Regions from separate parts of the Idiomarina sp. 28-8 genome, predicted to be linked through region 2. Evidence: predicted binding sites of a transcription regulator. Region 2 holds the regulator's gene; each other region holds the start of a gene.
The links. The regulator sigma-54, encoded in region 2, starts transcription at its own class of promoters, with help from an activator protein. The targets are predictions, from matches to a motif close to GTTGGCACGNNNNTNGNNT.

Region 1 (4,518 bases), on a different contig from region 2:
GGCGTCTTTTTATAACAGCTCTGCAAATCTTAACCGTTCTTCGGCTCACGACCTAAACGTTTACGATCGTTTTCTGTCAGTGCGCGTTTACGAATACGAATAGACTCAGGTGTCACTTCGACCAGTTCATCGTCATTGATGAATTCCAGTGCTTGCTCCAACGTTAAACGAATTGGTGTACTTAAGGTCTGTGCTTCGTCAGTACCAGAAGCGCGTACGTTAGTCAGCTGTTTACCTTTCAGGCAGTTTACTGTCAGGTCGTTTGAACGGTTATGAATACCGATGATCTGGCCTTCATAAACTTCATCACCGTGTGATGCAAATAACTTACCGCGCTCCTGCAGGTTAAACAGTGAGTAAGTCAGAGCTTTACCCTGAGCATTTGAAATCAGTACACCGTTACTACGCTGACCGATGGTTCCGCCTTTGTGCGGACCGTAGTGGTCAAACGTATGGTACATAAGGCCAGTACCTGAAGTCAGTGTCATGAATTCTGTCTGGAAGCCAATCAAACCACGGCTTGGTACTTCAAAATCAACGCGAACGCGACCTTTACCGTCTGGTGTCATGTTGGTCATTTCGGCTTTACGCAAGCCTAATTTTTCCATAACCGCACCTTGATGCTGCTCTTCAATATCAACCGTCATGGTTTCATAAGGTTCCATTTTCTTACCATCTTCGTACTTGATGATAACTTCTGGACGAGAAACGGCTAATTCAAAACCTTCACGACGCATGTTTTCAATAAGAACACCTAAGTGAAGCTCACCACGGCCAGATACGCGGAAACGATCCGGGTTGTCAGTTTCTTCAACACGTAAAGCTACGTTATGAACCAACTCTTGTTGCAAACGTTCAAGAATTTGACGAGAAGTAACAAACTTTCCTTCTTTACCTGCGAAAGGTGAGGTGTTTACCTGGAAGGTCATAGTTACTGTTGGCTCGTCAACGGTCAGTGGCTTCATAGCTTCAGCTTTACCAACTGCACACACGGTGTCGGAGATTTTTAGCTCGCCCAGACCGGTAATGGCGCAGATGTCGCCTGCTGCAGCTTTGTCCGCTTCAATGTGGTCAAGACCCAGGTAGCTAAAGACTTTACCAATTTTTCCGTTACGTTCTTTGCCGTCGGCACCAACAATAGTCACTTGCTGGTTCACTTTAACGCTACCGCGGGTAACGCGACCAATACCAATAACGCCTAAGTAGCTCGAGTAATCAAGCTGTGACACCTGCATTTGCAGGTCGCTTTCAGGGTCAGCATCGGGATGGCTTACCTTACTAACGATAGTTTCGAACAATGGCGTCATGTCGCCGTCTTGATCTTCTATGTCTAATGATGCCCAGCCGTTAAGCGCTGATGCGTAAACTACCGGAAAGTCCAGCTGTTCGTCAGTAGCGCCCAGGTTATCAAATAAGTCGAATACCTGATCCATCACCCAGTCAGGGCGTGCACCAGGACGGTCAACTTTGTTAATAACAAGAATAGGGTTCAAACCATGAGAGAAAGCTTTCTGCGTGACAAATCGAGTTTGAGGCATAGGACCGTCAACGGCATCAACCACTAACAATACGGAGTCTGCCATAGAAAGTACGCGTTCAACTTCGCCACCGAAATCGGCGTGTCCCGGAGTATCCAGAATGTTGATGCGGTAATCTTGCCAGTTAACCGCGGTGTTTTTGGCGAGGATAGTAATACCACGTTCTTTTTCAAGATCGTTGGAATCCATAATACGGTCTTCTATTTCGCCACGGCTTTCTAAAGTGCCAGATTGTTGCAACAACTTGTCGACTAGGGTGGTTTTACCATGGTCAACGTGCGCGATAATCGCGATGTTGCGTAATTTTTCTATATCAAATACCTGAATTGTCATTAAGAACTGCCTGTAGTTGTCCGGGAATGAAACCCGTCCAAGGGGTTTTGTGAAAAATAGCGGCGTATTCTACCTTTTTGAGTTGGATTAAGAAAGACCTGATTGTTTTTTGTTCGTTATATTTTTATGACGTTATCTTAGAATGTTACTTTTGCACCAATTTTGTGCGTTATGCGCTATACTGGTGCGTATTAATTTACGCATTATAGTGCTAAATGAACTAACTTTATGAATATAAACAAAAAAGTCAGTTGGCACAGGCTTTGCTATACTCAAGCTGTATTTTTAGACGCTGTCTACGGAGGACAACATGTCAGCTAATAAGATTTTCGATACCATCAAAGAACACGACGTAAAATTCGTCGATTTACGCTTTACCGATACTAAAGGTAAAGAGCAACACGTCACTATTCCGGTGTCGCAAATCGATGAAGACTTCTTTGAAGAAGGTAAAATGTTTGATGGTTCATCTATTTCCGGCTGGAAAGGCATTAACGAATCAGACATGGTACTGATGCCAGACAACGAGTCTGCGGTGATTGATCCCTTTACTGATGAAGTCACATTGAATGTACGTTGTGACATTCTTGAGCCGGAAACTATGCAGGGCTATAGCCGTGACCCTCGTTCAATTGCAAAGCGTGCGGAAGATTTCCTGCGCTCATCAGGCATTGCAGACGACGCTTACTTCGGTCCGGAACCTGAGTTCTTCCTGTTCAACGACGTACGTTTCCACACAGACATGAGTGGTTCGTTCTACAAGATTGACGCGGAAGAAGCGAAGTGGAACTCAGGCCGTGAATATTCAGAAGGTAACCTGGCTCACCGTCCTGGAGTAAAAGGCGGCTACTTCCCGGTACCTCCGGTAGACTCAGCGCACGACATTCGTGGCACCATGAGCTTAGTAATGGAAGACATGGGTATGGTTGTTGAAGCCCATCACCACGAAGTAGCAACAGCAGGTCAGAACGAAGTGGCTACACGCTTCAATACTCTGACTAAGAAAGCTGATGAACTGCAGGTTTATAAGTATGTGGTGCATAACGTCGCGCACTCTTACGGCATGACCGCAACCTTTATGCCGAAGCCACTGGTTGGCGATAACGGCTCTGGCATGCACGTGCATATGTCACTGAACAAAGGCGGCGAAAACTTATTTGCCGGCGACCAGTACGCAGGCTTGAGCGAAACCGCGCTGTTCTATATTGGCGGTATTATTAAGCACGCACGTGCCATTAACGCTTTTGCGAACGCCTCTACTAACTCGTACAAGCGTCTGGTTCCTGGTTTTGAAGCACCGGTGATGCTGGCTTATTCCGCCCGTAACCGTTCGGCTTCTATCCGTATTCCATTGGTTTCCAGCGCGAAAGGTCGCCGTATTGAAGTGCGCTTCCCTGACCCAAGTGCGAACCCGTACCTGGCCTTTACTGCGCTGTTAATGGCTGGCCTTGACGGTATCCGTAACAAGATCCACCCTGGCGATGCCATGGACAAAGATTTATACAATCTGCCTCCTGAAGAAGCGAAAGACATTCCGACCGTTTGTCACTCACTGGAAATGGCTCTGGACGCGCTGGATAAAGACCGCGACTTCCTTAAGCAAGGCGGCGTTATGGACGACGACATGATTGATGCCTACATCGATCTTAAGTACAACGAAGTAGAGACATTGAAGAAGACTACCCACCCGGTAGAATTCGATATGTACTACAGCGTTTAATGGTTACTGGCCGGGTAAGGTGTCTTGCCTTACCCGGTTGCACCAACTTGGTGCGTAATTTATCCTGCCTTCGTGAACGATAGCGCGCTACTTAACCAACTACTCACAGGCATACTCATCCTCGATGATCGCCTGACCATCCGTTACGTCAATTCGTCTGCTGAATCCTTACTCGATCACAGTGCAAAACGCCTGTTGGGCGAACCTTTCACTGCGGCTTTTTATCAGTGTTCGCTGGCGTCAGAAACGCTGATGGAGTGCCTGAATAGCGAGCAAACGGTGCTGAATGCGGAAGCTCAGTTCGCGCTGCATTCCGGGCACAATATTCGGGTGGAAACCAGTATTCAAACAGTAGAGCAACCTTTTGGACGTGCTTTGCTACTGGAATTAAAACAAGTAGACCAGTTGCGGCGAATAAATCAGGAAGATCAACAGCGTAATCAGCTATTCGCTACCCAGCACTTATTGCGCGGTATGGCGCATGAAATAAAGAACCCTCTGGGAGGTTTACGCGGCGCTGCGCAGTTACTGGCACGGCAACTTCCGGACGAGAGCCTGACAGAGTATACGGACTTGATCATCACCCAGTCGGACCGGTTAAGGTATTTGGTCGACAGGTTATTAGGGCCGGTAAAAAGGGGCGAGTCGAAGGAAACCAATATTCATGAAGTGTTGGAAAGAGTTGCCAGAACTTTGGTGTACGAATATGGAGACTCGCTGAATTTAGTTCGGGATTACGACCCGTCGCTGCCGGATATTCAGGTGGTTGCGGAAGCTTGTGAACAGGTGTTTTTGAATATTGCCCAAAATGCAGCACAAGCTATGTCAGGCGAAGGCACTATTACAATTAAAACGCGGGTAGAACACCAATTGACTCTGTTTGGACAGCGCTATCGACAATGTGCGGTGGTTACTTTGACCGATAAT
Region 2 (4,518 bases):
CAGGCCGATTATATTTCACGTTGTCATGGCGGACATGGTGCCGTGCGCGAAGTTTGTGATTTAATCATGCTCAGTCAAGGACAACTGCACCTGGCGACAGGAGCCAGTGTGTGAGCCGACGCGTTACTGTCATTCTCTTTTTATTATTCGGTGCCGGGCTATTGCTTGTCTGGCGCCCTTTTAGCAATGACGCTGACGGTAGCAACGCGGCTACGACACGTACGATGCAGCCTGATTTTACCGCTTTTGGGTTGGAAACGCGGATTTTCGAAAGTGACGGCGTACTAGCTCACAAGATCAAGTCTGAGAAGATGTCTCACTATAACCAGATTGGTCTGACCGAACTTAAGCGTCCGGTTTATACGGTATTTTCTGAACAAGGTGAAGAACTTTGGGAGGTCAGTGCCGCGCAAGGAACTTTCTATGACGATCAAACCCTGATTTTGGAGCACAATGTTGAAATCCTTGCGTTAGAGCCGGATACTCACATCGAGCAAGTGTTAACCGAATACCTGATTGTTGATTTAAAAAATGAATCAATGAGCACCGAACATCCGGTAAGCATTCACGGACCACGACTATTAATTCGGGGTAACGGTATGACTGCGGACCTGAAAGCTGAACGAATGGAGCTAAAAAGACATGTTAAAACGATTTTCCAGCCTGCTGAGTAAACTGATCCTGGTTGCCTTAATACCCTCAGCGGTTATGGCTCAGGGCAAGTCTGACTTTAGTAAACCCATGGAAGTTGAGTCGAGTAAGGAAGAGCTTGATATTAAAAATAACCGCCTGGTTTTAACGGACAACGTTATTATTCGTCAGGGCACCTTATTAATCCGCGCCGATCGACTAGAAGCATCCGCCAGCGAAAGCGCCGAGCAAGCAGATATTTTTATTGCAGAAGGCACTCCTGCTACTTACAGCCAGACGCTGGACGACGGCAATGAAATTAACGCTGAAGCAAAAAAAATCACCTATTTTCAGTCGGAACAGCGACTGGAGCTTAGTGGCGACGCTCGCATCTCTCAAGGTAGCAGTAGCTCAAGCGGCAGTTTGATTACTTATGATTTGAATAAACAAACGGTAACGGCAAGCAGTTCAGGTGAAGAAGACAGCCGTGTTATCACTATTTTTACACCTAAACCAAAAACCGATACCGACGAAAAAAATAACGAGAACCCTTAATATGGCAACTTTACGAGTCAAACATTTAGCCAAAAGCTACAAAAGCCGACAAGTCGTTAAAGACGTTAGCTTGGAAGTAAGTCAGGGGCAGGTTATTGGTTTACTGGGCCCCAACGGTGCAGGTAAAACCACAACCTTCTATATGATAGTCGGTTTGGTTAATAGCGATAAAGGTCAAATTCTGCTGGATGACAATGACCTTACCTTACTGCCAATGCATGAACGGGCACGCCGGGGTATTGGGTATTTGCCACAAGAGGCGTCCATTTTTCGCAAATTGACCGTGCGCGATAATCTGATGGCTATTCTGGAAACTCGTAAAGAACTGTCAACCAACGAGCGTGAAGAACAGCTTGATGCTTTGCTCGAAGAGTTTCATATAGGCCACATAGCAAACAGTCAGGGCATGAGTCTGTCCGGCGGTGAACGTCGTCGGGTTGAAATTGCCCGAGCCTTAGCCGCAGAACCTACGTTTATTTTGCTGGACGAGCCTTTTGCCGGAGTTGACCCTATTTCGGTTATTGATATTAAAAAGATTGTTGAACATTTAAAGCAACGTGGTATTGGTGTACTTATTACTGATCACAACGTTCGCGAGACATTGTCTGTTTGTGAACACGCTTATATTGTCAGTCATGGTGAGCTTATTGCCAGTGGGGATGCAGAAAGTATATTATCGAATCAACAGGTTAGAGACGTTTACCTCGGTGAGCAGTTCACCCTATAACGTGATACCGGGACAGTCATTATGAAGCAAAGTCTGCAGCTAAAAATTGGTCAGCACCTGACCATGACGCCACAACTCCAACAGGCTATCCGCCTGCTGCAGCTTTCCTCGCTCGATCTTCAGTCAGAAATTCAGGATGCATTAGACAGCAACCCGCTGCTGGAGGTTGAAGGTGAAACGAGTAACGACGCGGACCAACCCGAAACTCGCAATATTGAAGAAAGAGACGACAGCCAACGGGAAACATCCGACGTTATAAAAACCCAGGAAATGCCTGACGAACTGCCGGTCGACAGCAGTTGGGACGATACCTATTCCAGTCATACCCCAGCCAACGGCGCAGCCTCTTCAGGTAAATCCTTTGACGGCGACTTTGAAGTCTATCAAGGCTCTACCAGCGAGTCTTTGCAGGATCACCTGCTTTGGCAAATGCAACTTTCTCATTTTTCGGAAGAAGACACCGCCATAGCTGAAGCCATTATTGAAGCCATAGACGACAATGGCTATCTAATGGTTGATGTTAATGAAATTATCGAAGCTGTGCGCCTACCCGAAGTGGAAGTAGAAGAAGTCTGCATGGTGCTTAAGCGTATTCAGCATTTCGACCCAATTGGTGTCGGCGCACGCAGCGTCAGTGAATGCCTTGCCATTCAATTACGTCAACTAAGCGACGACACTGAATACAAGCAGGTTGCTCTATGCTTAGTGACTGAACATATGGACTTACTTGGCAGTCGCGATTTTCGCACCATTCAGCGTAAACTGAAGCTATCGGAAGAAGATTTACGTCAGACTATGCGGTTAATTCAACAGTTGCACCCGCACCCGGGCGAGCAAGTTGCGCAGCAACCCGTTGAATATGTTATTCCCGATGTGGCCGTTACTAAAAAAAATGGTCGTTGGATGGTCGAATTAAACCCGGATAGCGTACCTAAACTAAAAGTGAACGAAGAATACGCGGCCTTGAGTAAAGCAACAAAGTCAGTAGCCGACAGCCAGTACATAAAAAACCATACGCAAGAAGCGCGCTGGTTCATAAAAAGCCTGGAGAGCAGAAACGATACGCTGCTGAAAGTGGCCAATTGCATAGTACAACGCCAACAGGGCTTTTTTGAGCATGGTGAAGAAGCTATGAAGCCAATGGTTCTGAACGATGTTGCAGAAGCCGTGGATATGCATGAAAGTACGATTTCACGCGTAACGACACAAAAATACTTACACTGCCCAAGTGGCGTATTTGAGTTGAAATATTTTTTCTCAAGTCATGTCAGTACAGAGGGCGGTGGCGAGTGTTCAAGCACGGCAATACGTGCTTTAATTAAGAAGATGGTCGCTGCTGAAAATCGCAGTAAACCGTTAAGTGACAGTAAGATTGCTGAACTGATAGCCGCACAAGGTATCCAAGTAGCAAGAAGGACAATTGCGAAGTATCGGGAATCGTTAAACATTCCATCATCGAGCCAACGCAAAAGTCTTTTGTAACTTTGTTAACTGCAGAAGGAAGACGTTATGCAAATTAATTTGACCGGTCATCACATCGATATTACCGAAGCTCTGCGTGACTACGTGGACACAAAATTTGCCAAGCTGGAAAGACATTTTGACCATATAACTAATGTTCACGTCATCCTAAATGTTGAAAAAACGATTCAAAAAGCGGAAGCTACGCTGCACGTGAATGGCGGTGAGCTTTTCGCCGACGCAAAACACGAAGATATGTACGCGGCCATCGACGGTTTAATTAATAAACTGGACCGTCAGGTGATTAAACACAAAGAGAAAATGAAACAACATTAATCCATGCAACTGAGTGAATTGTTAAGCCCCGACTGCACCAAGTGTGCAGTCGAGGGCGCAAGTAAAAAACGACTACTTGAAACCATTAGTCAAATCGTAGCCCCTAAGCTGTCTGGCATTACCCGTCATGACATTTTTGAGAGCCTGTTAAACCGTGAACGTTTAGGCAGTACGGGAATTGGCTTAGGTATCGCAATTCCTCATGGCCGTTTACCTAATGCGAATCATCCGGTAGCGGTATTACTGACTTTAGACGAACCTATCGAATTCGATTCTATTGACAATCAGCCTGTCGATATTATCTTCGCGCTTCTGGTACCCGAGTCAGAGCACGAGAACCATCTACAAACATTGGCCACGGTGGCCAGAAGAATGAACGACAAAGACTGTACCCGCGCACTGCGCCACGCAGATTCTGATAAAGCGTTATATCAATTATTTGTGGGCGAAGGTGAACAGTCGCCATGCAACTGATCATTGTTAGTGGTCGCTCCGGTTCAGGTAAGACAATTGCTCTGCGCGTACTGGAGGATTTAGGCTTTTATTGCGTTGATAATTTACCCATAAGCCTGCTGCCAACGCTGGTACATGCGGTCATCGAGCAGTATCAAAAAATAGCCATTAGCATTGATGTTCGCAACTTACCGGAGCACTCCGAAGAGTTACTGGACTCTTTGAGCTTTTTGCCCAAAGGTGTTGAACCGGAAATTCTGTTTATTGACTCTGATGACAACACCTTACTAAAGCGTTTTGGCGAAACTCGGCGTCTGCATCCGTTGTCGCAAAAAGAACTGCCTTTGCTGGAAGCG
Region 3 (4,518 bases), 400 kb from region 2:
ACTTGCTGTCTGTTATATTTTCGGTATGCTAAAAGTTAATTGAATAAGCGTTATTTTGGATCTCAAGATGAAAGTTCTAATTATTGACCCGCAGTTTTTTATGCGCGCAGGTCTTATACAAATTCTCACAAACTATGCGAATCAGCCTTCGATATACGAAGCAGAATCGTTTGAAGTTGCTGAGAGTTATTTATCGGCCGATGATTATGATTTGATTTTTTTGGAAATGGATTTACCGGACGCCGAAATTCGACCTGCGCTGCAACGCCTGAAAAAAGTGGCTCCACGTACGCATATTGTGTTGTTTACGCGCCCGCGCTCCATTTCGGAAGTTCGTCAGGTACTGGCTGCCGGAGTTCGCAGCTACTTGCCAAAAGACAGTTCAGCTGAGCAGGCTAAACTGGCTATTCGGGCTTTACTGAATGGTGACCGTCACATTCCTGATGACCCTCATTTGAATGAACCAAGAGACAAGTCCAGTGGAGCTGAGAGCTTTTTATCACCACGTCAGCTGGAAATAATGCAGTTGCTGGCTCAGGGGCTTTCAAATAAAGAGATTGCAAACATTCTGGGCATTACTGAAGGTACTATTCGTGTGCATTTGTCGGCAATATTCAAAGCCATTAAAGTATCGAATCGTACTGAAGCCACGCTTTGGTATCTACTGAGACAAAAAAAACTGGTCGACTAAGTTTCGATTTATGTCACTTAACCGATTAATTTCTGACCTAGAAAAACACCAACATGCACCAACCGAGTTGTGGGATCCGCCTTATTGTGGTGAGATCCCTATTCATATTGCTTCAAATGGCGACTGGTTTTATCAGGGGAGCCAGATAAAGCGCTCCGCATTGGTAAAACTCTTTGCGTCCGTTTTAGTGGTTGAAGACGGTGAGTATTTTTTAATAACACCTGCCGAAAAAGTTAAGATTACGGTTGAAGATACGCCCTTTGTCGTTGTCGACTGGAGTCAATTAGAAGAAAATGGGCAGCAATTATTACTGTTAACCACCAACATCGGTGATACTCTGGTATTGAGCTCTGAACATTCTCTCACAATGAAAAACGGCGTGCCCTACATTGTGATGCAACGAGGGTTAACAGCGAGAGTACATCGCAATGTATTCTATCAGTGGGTTTCACACGCAGAGTCAAGAACTGTCGATGGACAAGAACAGTGGTATCTGTCCAGTGCGGGTGAAACGTTTGTGTTAGGAAGTGTGGAATAGGACGTTGCGGTAAACTCGTCTATGACAAAAACAAGAACAGTCTACCTGGTTGAACAGCAACCAGAGCGTCGTCAGCATTTTGAAACGGTATTGACCTTTATTGGCGAAACCGTTGAAGTCATATCTCCTTCAGACACTCTAAAGCTTCGTGCTGCTGATGCTCTCTGTGTGATTGCTGGTAATGGCATTGAGAACTTGCATCAATTAGCCGGCGATGCGCCGCATCTACCTTTTATCTGTGCCACAGATGATCAGCACAATGCGTTACAGAAAGCGAATGTTATTGGCCCTCTGGAAAAGTCTTTTGATTACGCCAGCTTATCGAATATGTTGCATTACTGTCAGGCTTATCACCAGCAAATGCCTGCTAAAGCGGCAAGAAAGCGGCACCCGGGCGGAGGTAAGCTGGAGCAAACCTTAGTTGGTAACGGGCGTACAATGAAACATGTACGTCAGTTGATTGAACAGGTAGCGGTAACAGAAGCGAATGTTCTGATTCTGGGAGAGTCAGGAACAGGTAAAGAAGTTGTGGCTCGCGGTGTTCATGATTTGTCCGGACGTAGTAACGGGCCTTTCGTGCCGGTGAATTGCGGTGCAATTCCGGGTGACTTATTAGAAAGTGAATTGTTCGGGCATGAAAAAGGGGCTTTTACCGGTGCTATCGGTGCGCGTAAAGGCCGCTTCGAATTGGCTCAGGGCGGCACTTTGTTTCTGGATGAAATTGGCGATATGCCATTGCCCATGCAGGTAAAGCTGCTACGAGTTTTGCAAGAGCGGACCTTCGAACGTGTGGGTGGCAGTAAAAGTATTATTGCCGATGTACGAGTGGTTGCGGCGACTCACCGCGAACTGGAACAAATGATTATTGACGGTAAATTCCGTGAAGATTTGTATTACCGCTTAAATGTTTTTCCTATTGAGGTTCCGGCTCTGCGCGAGCGTCAGGAAGACGTACCTTTACTGCTGCAAGAACTGACCCAGCGTTTTAAAAAGGAGCGGGGCGTAGGGGTGCGTTTTACTGAGCGTGCTCTGGAGTCGTTGTCCTATCACCGCTGGCCGGGTAACGTAAGGGAATTGACTAACCTGATAGAACGCCTGACTATAATGCACCCCGATAGTCTGGTTGACGTGCCTGATTTACCTCCAAAATATCAGCATATTGAACATGACGCACCAACTCCAGATTACCCCGAAGAAATGCTGGAGCGCGAAGCGCTGAGTGCCATTTTCAGTGAGTCAGATGAAGAACTTGATGACGACACACATAGTGCTGCTGATTCTGAGTTGCCCGATGACGGGGTCAATTTGAAAGATATGCTAACTGAAATTGAAACGGGAATGATAGCGCAGGCGTTGGATAAATCTGACTGGGTAGTTGCTAAAGCGGCCGATTTACTCAGTATGCGCCGTACAACCTTAGTTGAGAAAATGAAAAAGTACGGAATTCAGAAAGATTAAATTCAAAGCGTCAGTCTTTTGACAATCCAAAAGCTACGTAATTAACTGAAAATAAAGAGAATTATACTGGCATCTATTTTGCATTAGCTTCTCCATAGTTGTTAATTGGAGATGTCAGTATGGCCACCTACCATCAAATTATTGATGCCATGCCCAACGCTGTTATTTTACTGGACAGTCATGGGGTCGTGGATTATTGCAATGACAATGCCACGAGCCTTTTAGGACACCCTCTGAAAAAGTTTTTATGGCGTGAACTGGTGAGTGAACTTTTTGCTCCCAAAGCGGATGACTGGCACGAAGTGTCTTTGCGTAACGGCAGACGGGTTCGTTTAGACACCTCAGTTGTGAATGAAAAGCCAGGGCAGCTTATTGTGCTGACAGACCTGACCGAGACGCGGCGTCTGCAAAACCGCATCGGTCATTTGCAGCGTTTGTCTTCCATGGGAAAAATGGTGGCTTCGCTGGCACATCAGATAAGAACGCCTCTGTCTGCCGCAATTCTTTATGCGCAAAACCTAAAGCAGGGCAGTATTTCTGCGGTCAAACAACAGCGTTTTTCCGATAAGTTACTGTCGCGTCTGCATTCGCTGGAACAACAGGTGAACGATATGTTGTTGTTTGCCAAAAGCGGTGAGCAACCCATGCTGGAAGAACTCAGTACCAATAGCCTGATCCAGCAAGTGCTGATGAACACAGAAAGTTACGCTGAGCAGCATCAGGTGAAAATCAATTGTATTGATCCTGACTTTGGTGTGGTGTTGCGAGCTAATCAAACCGCTCTGATCGGGGCAATGCAGAACCTGGTTAACAACGCTGTTGATGCCAGCCGGCCCGGACAGGAAGTGCTATTAAAAACCGATGTTGATGATGGTAACTGGAAAGTTTCTGTTATTGACTCTGGTTGCGGCATTCCGGCTGAAAAGCAAGGCAGTGTATTCACTCCATTTTTCACTGAAAAATCGAACGGTACCGGTTTAGGTCTGGCGGTTGTCCAAACGGTGATAAAAGCACACAACGGTTTAATTGACTGGGAAAGCCAGCCAAATAAAGGCAGTCGTTTTACCCTAGTGCTGCCGGTATATGAGTGGTCAGAAAATATAATGAAAGAGGTACGTTATGGCTGAGCGACAAGTATTGGTTGTTGAAGATGATGTATCGCTGCGTGAAGCAATTATCGATACACTGGAACTGGCTGACTGTCAGTGCCTGGAAGCCGCTAACGGCGAAGAAGCCTTACTTATTCTAAAAAAAGAGTCAGTGGCGCTGGTTATCAGCGATGTGCAAATGCCGGGAATTGATGGCTTACAGTTATTGCGTAGCATGAATAACCAGCAATACGACATTCCGGTTATTATGATGACGGCCTTTGCAAAGGTGGATGACGCAGTCGTTGCTATGCGTGAAGGCGCTGTCGATTATCTGACTAAGCCGTTTTCAATTGAAAAGCTACAAACACTGGTGCAGCGTTATTTGCCCGACGGTGCAATTAACGATATTGAGCCGGTCGCAGAAGAAGGCTCCAGCCAGGCAGTGCTGGCTATGGCACGAAAAGTTGCGGGTAGTGAAGCAAGCGTAATGGTCACTGGGCCTAGCGGTACCGGTAAAGAAGTGCTGGCGCGTTATATTCACCAGCATTCGGATCGCTCAGATGGGCCCTTTATTGCCATTAACTGCGCAGCGATACCTGAAAACATGCTGGAATCCATGTTATTTGGTTATGAGAAAGGTGCCTTTACGGGCGCTAATCAGTCTTCTCCCGGTAAATTTGAACTGGCTCAGGGCGGTACTTTGCTGCTGGACGAAGTCACTGAAATGGCTATGCACTTGC
Region 4 (4,518 bases), 530 kb from region 2:
GTTGGTCGAAAACGTCTTCCTGACGGTATTCAAGACCAGCAGCCATTGACACGTAGTGGTTACCTAGCTTGAATGCTTCGCCGGCAATACTTGCATCTACTGCGGTAAGGTGTGATTCACCGCGACGTACAAGTGACGTGTTGATAGCATCAATAACTTCCGGATCGTTGATGGTGCCGCCAAATGGGTTGTAGTTACCTGCGTTAATTTCTTCTTGTAAAAAATCAGTGCGGAGCCAGCCTTGTTCACGAGAGCCGGTTTGCATGCTTGAACTGCGGCCTTTTTGGTATGAGACATCCCAGCCCCAACCATTTAGGTCGCCACGCAAACCTGCGATGAAACGTAAGGTGTCCGATTCGATATCCCAAATACGGGCTCCGGCATCTATAGGACGAAAATAGTTGATATCAACTTGTTCACCAAAAGGATTATTTGGGTGGTCGGCAGGTACGTAAAGATCCGCATCACTATCAAGAGGAGTTGGTGCGCCACCAGCCTTTGAGCGGTTATGTTGGGCTGCTATTTCAATGTAGCCCTCAACGTCGCGTGAAAACTCTTTACTGGACTGAACAATTGCACCTACACGCTCTGCCTCCGGAAATATTTGTGCGTATGGACCGTAATCAAATACGCAAAAATCGCCGATTCTATTATCATCTTCATCAAATATATCTTTTGTTGCTTCAGGAGCACATGCAGGGTCCGCCGTTGACACCCCGTCTACAATGAAAGTGCCGGGGAACCCACGAGAAGAACGCTTGTCGGCTCCACCCCAGGGGGTTTGGTCTGCTGTCCCATTTCTGCCAAACTCTGAGCCCATAATTGAGGTGTTTTTCCAGTAGTCCAGAATTATTGTGGTGTTACTGTCATCGTCGCCAGTACCCCATACCAGGCTCATACTGGTTTCTTCATAGTTAACATCACCAGTGGTTCCACCGTGACTGGCGGTTAACTCAGTACCTACGAAATCGTCACGTAGAATGATGTTAACGACACCAGCAACGGCATCAGAACCGTATATAGCGGACGCACCGTCTTTAAGAATATCAATACGTTCAATGGCGGCTACCGGAATAGAGTTAATATCGACAAATGAGTTAGCAATTCCTTCAGCAAATGAAGAGACACCAACCCGACGTCCGTTTAGCAGAACCAGTGTAGAGTCCGCACCAAAGCCACGCAAACTGATAGCCGCAGCACCATTAGCGGTGGTGTCCTGACTGTTTCCCTGAGTTGAGAAGGTTCCGACACCTGCCGATGGTAAGCGCTCTAATAACTGTTGTAGGTTGTTAAAACCTGAGGCTTCAATGCTTTCTCTGTCAATTACCTCTACCGGAGAAGCGCCTTCCATATCGGTTCGTGAAATTCTTGAGCCAGTAACCTGAATGCGCTCAAGAGCGTCATCGTCTGCCTGACTGTTTCCTTGTTGTGCAAAGCTGGGGGCTGCGGTGAAAGTTGCGCCTATAGCTAATGCACAAAGAGAATGTTTAAACGTTATTTTCATTATTGTTTTCCCCTTTGCATTTGCGTTATATCGATTGAAAAAGTAACTTATATGTTAATTTTTATTACATTAATTTGACGATCATGCAAGGGTTGGTTATTCATTTTTAATGAATAATTATTCGTTTTGAGGCTAGATTAGACTAAAGTTTTAGTGAGGACGATGATTGTAAAAGTTTGTAAATAAAAAACCGCAGTCCGAAGACTGCGGTTTTTTTATGTCTTATGGAATCTCGGTTGATTAAGAGTTTTCGTCACCAGTCAGCTCTTCTAAGCGGCCACGAAGTTCTTCGTCGTTTTGCGCTTGCTGAATAATCATGTTGTACTCTTGCGGAGTTAGGCCAGCGTCTTCAACTGCTGCAATCATTTCTTCCTGTGCAGACTGTTGAATCTCACGAGCTTCTTCCTGGTTTTCAGCTTCCTGGAACTGGTCACGGTATTTTTCAGTAACACCCTGAACATCTTCCATAGCGGTTACAAACTTAACCAGCATGCCTTCAGAAATTTCCTGAGTTTGCTGCTGTTGTTGCTGAGCCATTGGATCTTGAGCTTGTTGCTCTTGAGCCATTGCGGCAGTGCTACCCAGTGCGAATACAGTTGCTAATGCGATAATTGTCTTTTGCATGATAATCTCCTAAATGAATTTATCAGTTTTAATTACGCTCTAACTAAAGCGAAGACTGTGCCAACTTTTCAATCAATTGATTTTTAAGAGATTTTTTTATTTGAAGAGTTTGCACACAGAAAAACCGCCCAAAAATGTGTATCCTTAGTACACAGTCAAAGGAGGCAGTGTGACAAAAAGATACAGTTGGCCACTATCCAGCTTGCAGCGGCGACTTCTTATTTATGTTGTTGTGCCTATGCTAATGATTTCCGGTGTGGCAATCAGTGTCGGCTTACAGGTTGCATCGGATGAAGCTAATGAACGTTTAAAGAGCGATCTGGAGCTGCTGGGTAGAGCTATTAGCTTACCCATTAGTGATGCGTTGCTGAATAATGATTTGTCCACAGTGCAGGCTAACCTGGACTCGGTGTTCAATATTGGCCGGGTTCACGGCGCGTCGGTGTATAACGTGTATGGTCAACAGGTAGCCGAAGCCGGCATTACTGAAACCGATTTAAGTAATAGTCAGTTGGCGCTGCAAACCGTACAGACGGGGGTCAGGCAAGATGACTACCGGCGGGTTGAGGGGCGCGATGTCTTCTCCCAGTTCCTGCCTATTGTTGACCGTGGTGGTCGCATTATTGGCTTATTACAGATAAACCGTCGTGCCAGTGACTTTGATGAGTCCTTTGAAACGCTGAGTCAATACGCCTGGCTCAGTTGGGCGGCGTTCGGCTTAATTACTATTGCGGTGTTGGTTTTTGGTCATTATCGCGGTGTTGGTCGGCATGTGGTGGCACTTAAGGACGCGATGTTGCGGGTGGCTGAAGGGAACCGCAGTACACGAGTTACACCGGCTGGACCGTCAGAATTGCAGGAGGTTGCGCAGGGTTTCAACCGTATGCTCGATAGTATCACTGAGGCTGAGCAGGAGCTGGAGCAACGTCGGGAGCACGAGGCCTCACTACAACAGGCATTACGAGAGCAGGAAAAAATGGCGGCTATTGGTAGCGTCGCCAGTGGTGTTGCGCATGAGTTAGGTGCTCCGCTGACCGTTATTGACGGACGCGCCAGCCGATTACTACGCAACCATAAAGACGAAGACAGTCAGCGCCAACTAAAAGCCGTAAGAGGCCAGGTGCAGCGGTTAACCGGGTTGGTAAACCAGCTGCTCGCTTTCTCTCGCACGCCGGTACAGCAGCGCGAAGCCATTTCTCTACGTGACCTGATAGCAACAGCCATGACCAGCATAGAGTTTGAGCAGGATAAAGGGTCGGCCAAAGTAGTCATTAAGGAGCTTGTCGACGTTATTCTGAAAGTGGATATCAAGCGACTGGAACTGGCGTTGGTGAATGTTCTTCGCAATGGTTTGCAGGCCGCTGAATCGGAAGTTGCGGTGGCAGCTGAGTTTGCTGATGAGGGCGTCATTATCACCATTGATGACGACGGCGAAGGCTTGCCCGAGTCGATGAAAGATAAAGCCTTGCAGCCTTTTGAAACCAATAAACCTCAGGGCAAAGGTACCGGACTTGGTTTAACCATAGTTAAACACGTATTGAATGATCATAATGGGGAATTGTCTTTAACAAATAACCCCAACGGTGGCTGTCGGGTCACCTTGAGTTTACCTGCGCAATGCCTTCGGCAAGCAGTTATCAAAGGAGGTAGTGAATGACCGCAGCAAAAGCCATGATAGGCGTAATTGAGGATGATCCGGCTCTGCAGGAACTGCTGGTTGAAGAGCTGGAGGCCGAAGGCTATAAAGTTACGGCCTGGGGAAGTGTTGAGGCCTTCAAAAAGTCGGTAACACCATTGGATTTGGTTATCAGCGATATCCGCTTACCTGGACTGTCGGGTCTGTCTTTACTGGAAAGTTTAAAAAATGAAGATAACTCACCTGCACTTTTATTGATTACCGCTTTTGGTACGGTTGATCAGGCGGTTGATGCCCTCAAACAAGGAGCCGATGACTTTCTAACTAAGCCGCTGGATGTTGAGCATTTATTGCTTAGCGTAAAACGGATCTTAGAGCATAGGTCACTGCAGCGGGAGCTTAAACGGTATCGTCAGCAACAAAAAGGCCCCGGGGGCTTAGTCGGACAAAGCCCGTCAATGCGCAAATTGTATGACCAGATAGAGCGCATTGCTCCGGCAGACGGCAGCGTGTTAATTACCGGTGAAAGCGGTACGGGTAAAGAGTTGGTGGCTAAGGCACTGCATCAGTTAAGTGACAGTGCTGAGCAAAGCTTTCAGGCAGTGAACTGTGCAGGTATTCCCGCCGATTTAATGGAAAGTGAATTCTTTGGTCACGCAGCCGGTGCGTTTACCGGTGCTCAGAAAAAACGTCAGGGTCTGCTTAAGCAGGCCGACGGTGGTACTTTGTTACTGGACGAAATTGGTGAAATGCC

Region 1: glnA (glutamate--ammonia ligase) is a predicted target of sigma-54. The motif match lies at 2,122-2,140, and genes of this name have one in related genera.
Region 3: RJ32_RS00355 (PAS domain-containing sensor histidine kinase) is a predicted target of sigma-54. The motif match lies at 2,753-2,771, and genes of this name have one in related genera.
Region 4: RJ32_RS04650 (DUF4168 domain-containing protein) is a predicted target of sigma-54. The motif match lies at 2,175-2,193, and genes of this name have one in related genera.

What each region holds. Positions count from the first base shown of each region.
Region 1 covers NZ_DF266793.1:161,534-166,051, reverse strand. The annotation lists gene typA (translational GTPase TypA) at 30-1,871, opposite strand; gene glnA (glutamate--ammonia ligase) at 2,182-3,591, shown strand; gene glnL (nitrogen regulation protein NR(II)) at 3,664-4,518, shown strand, end outside.
Region 2 covers NZ_DF266789.1:418,062-422,579, forward strand. The annotation lists gene kdsC (3-deoxy-manno-octulosonate-8-phosphatase KdsC) at 1-114, shown strand, start outside; gene lptC (LPS export ABC transporter periplasmic protein LptC) at 111-674, shown strand; gene lptA (lipopolysaccharide transport periplasmic protein LptA) at 643-1,185, shown strand; gene lptB (LPS export ABC transporter ATP-binding protein) at 1,187-1,912, shown strand; gene RJ32_RS02120 (RNA polymerase factor sigma-54) at 1,934-3,394, shown strand; gene hpf (ribosome hibernation promoting factor) at 3,422-3,709, shown strand; gene ptsN (PTS IIA-like nitrogen regulatory protein PtsN) at 3,713-4,183, shown strand; gene rapZ (RNase adapter RapZ) at 4,174-4,518, shown strand, end outside.
Region 3 covers NZ_DF266789.1:22,709-27,226, reverse strand. The annotation lists gene RJ32_RS00370 (response regulator transcription factor) at 68-691, shown strand; gene RJ32_RS00365 (DUF1285 domain-containing protein) at 702-1,229, shown strand; gene RJ32_RS00360 (sigma-54 dependent transcriptional regulator) at 1,251-2,687, shown strand; gene RJ32_RS00355 (PAS domain-containing sensor histidine kinase) at 2,807-3,814, shown strand; gene RJ32_RS00350 (sigma-54 dependent transcriptional regulator) at 3,807-4,518, shown strand, end outside.
Region 4 covers NZ_DF266789.1:949,994-954,511, forward strand. The annotation lists gene RJ32_RS04645 (TonB-dependent receptor) at 1-1,504, opposite strand, end outside; gene RJ32_RS04650 (DUF4168 domain-containing protein) at 1,745-2,128, opposite strand; gene RJ32_RS04655 (sensor histidine kinase) at 2,298-3,785, shown strand; gene RJ32_RS04660 (sigma-54 dependent transcriptional regulator) at 3,782-4,518, shown strand, end outside.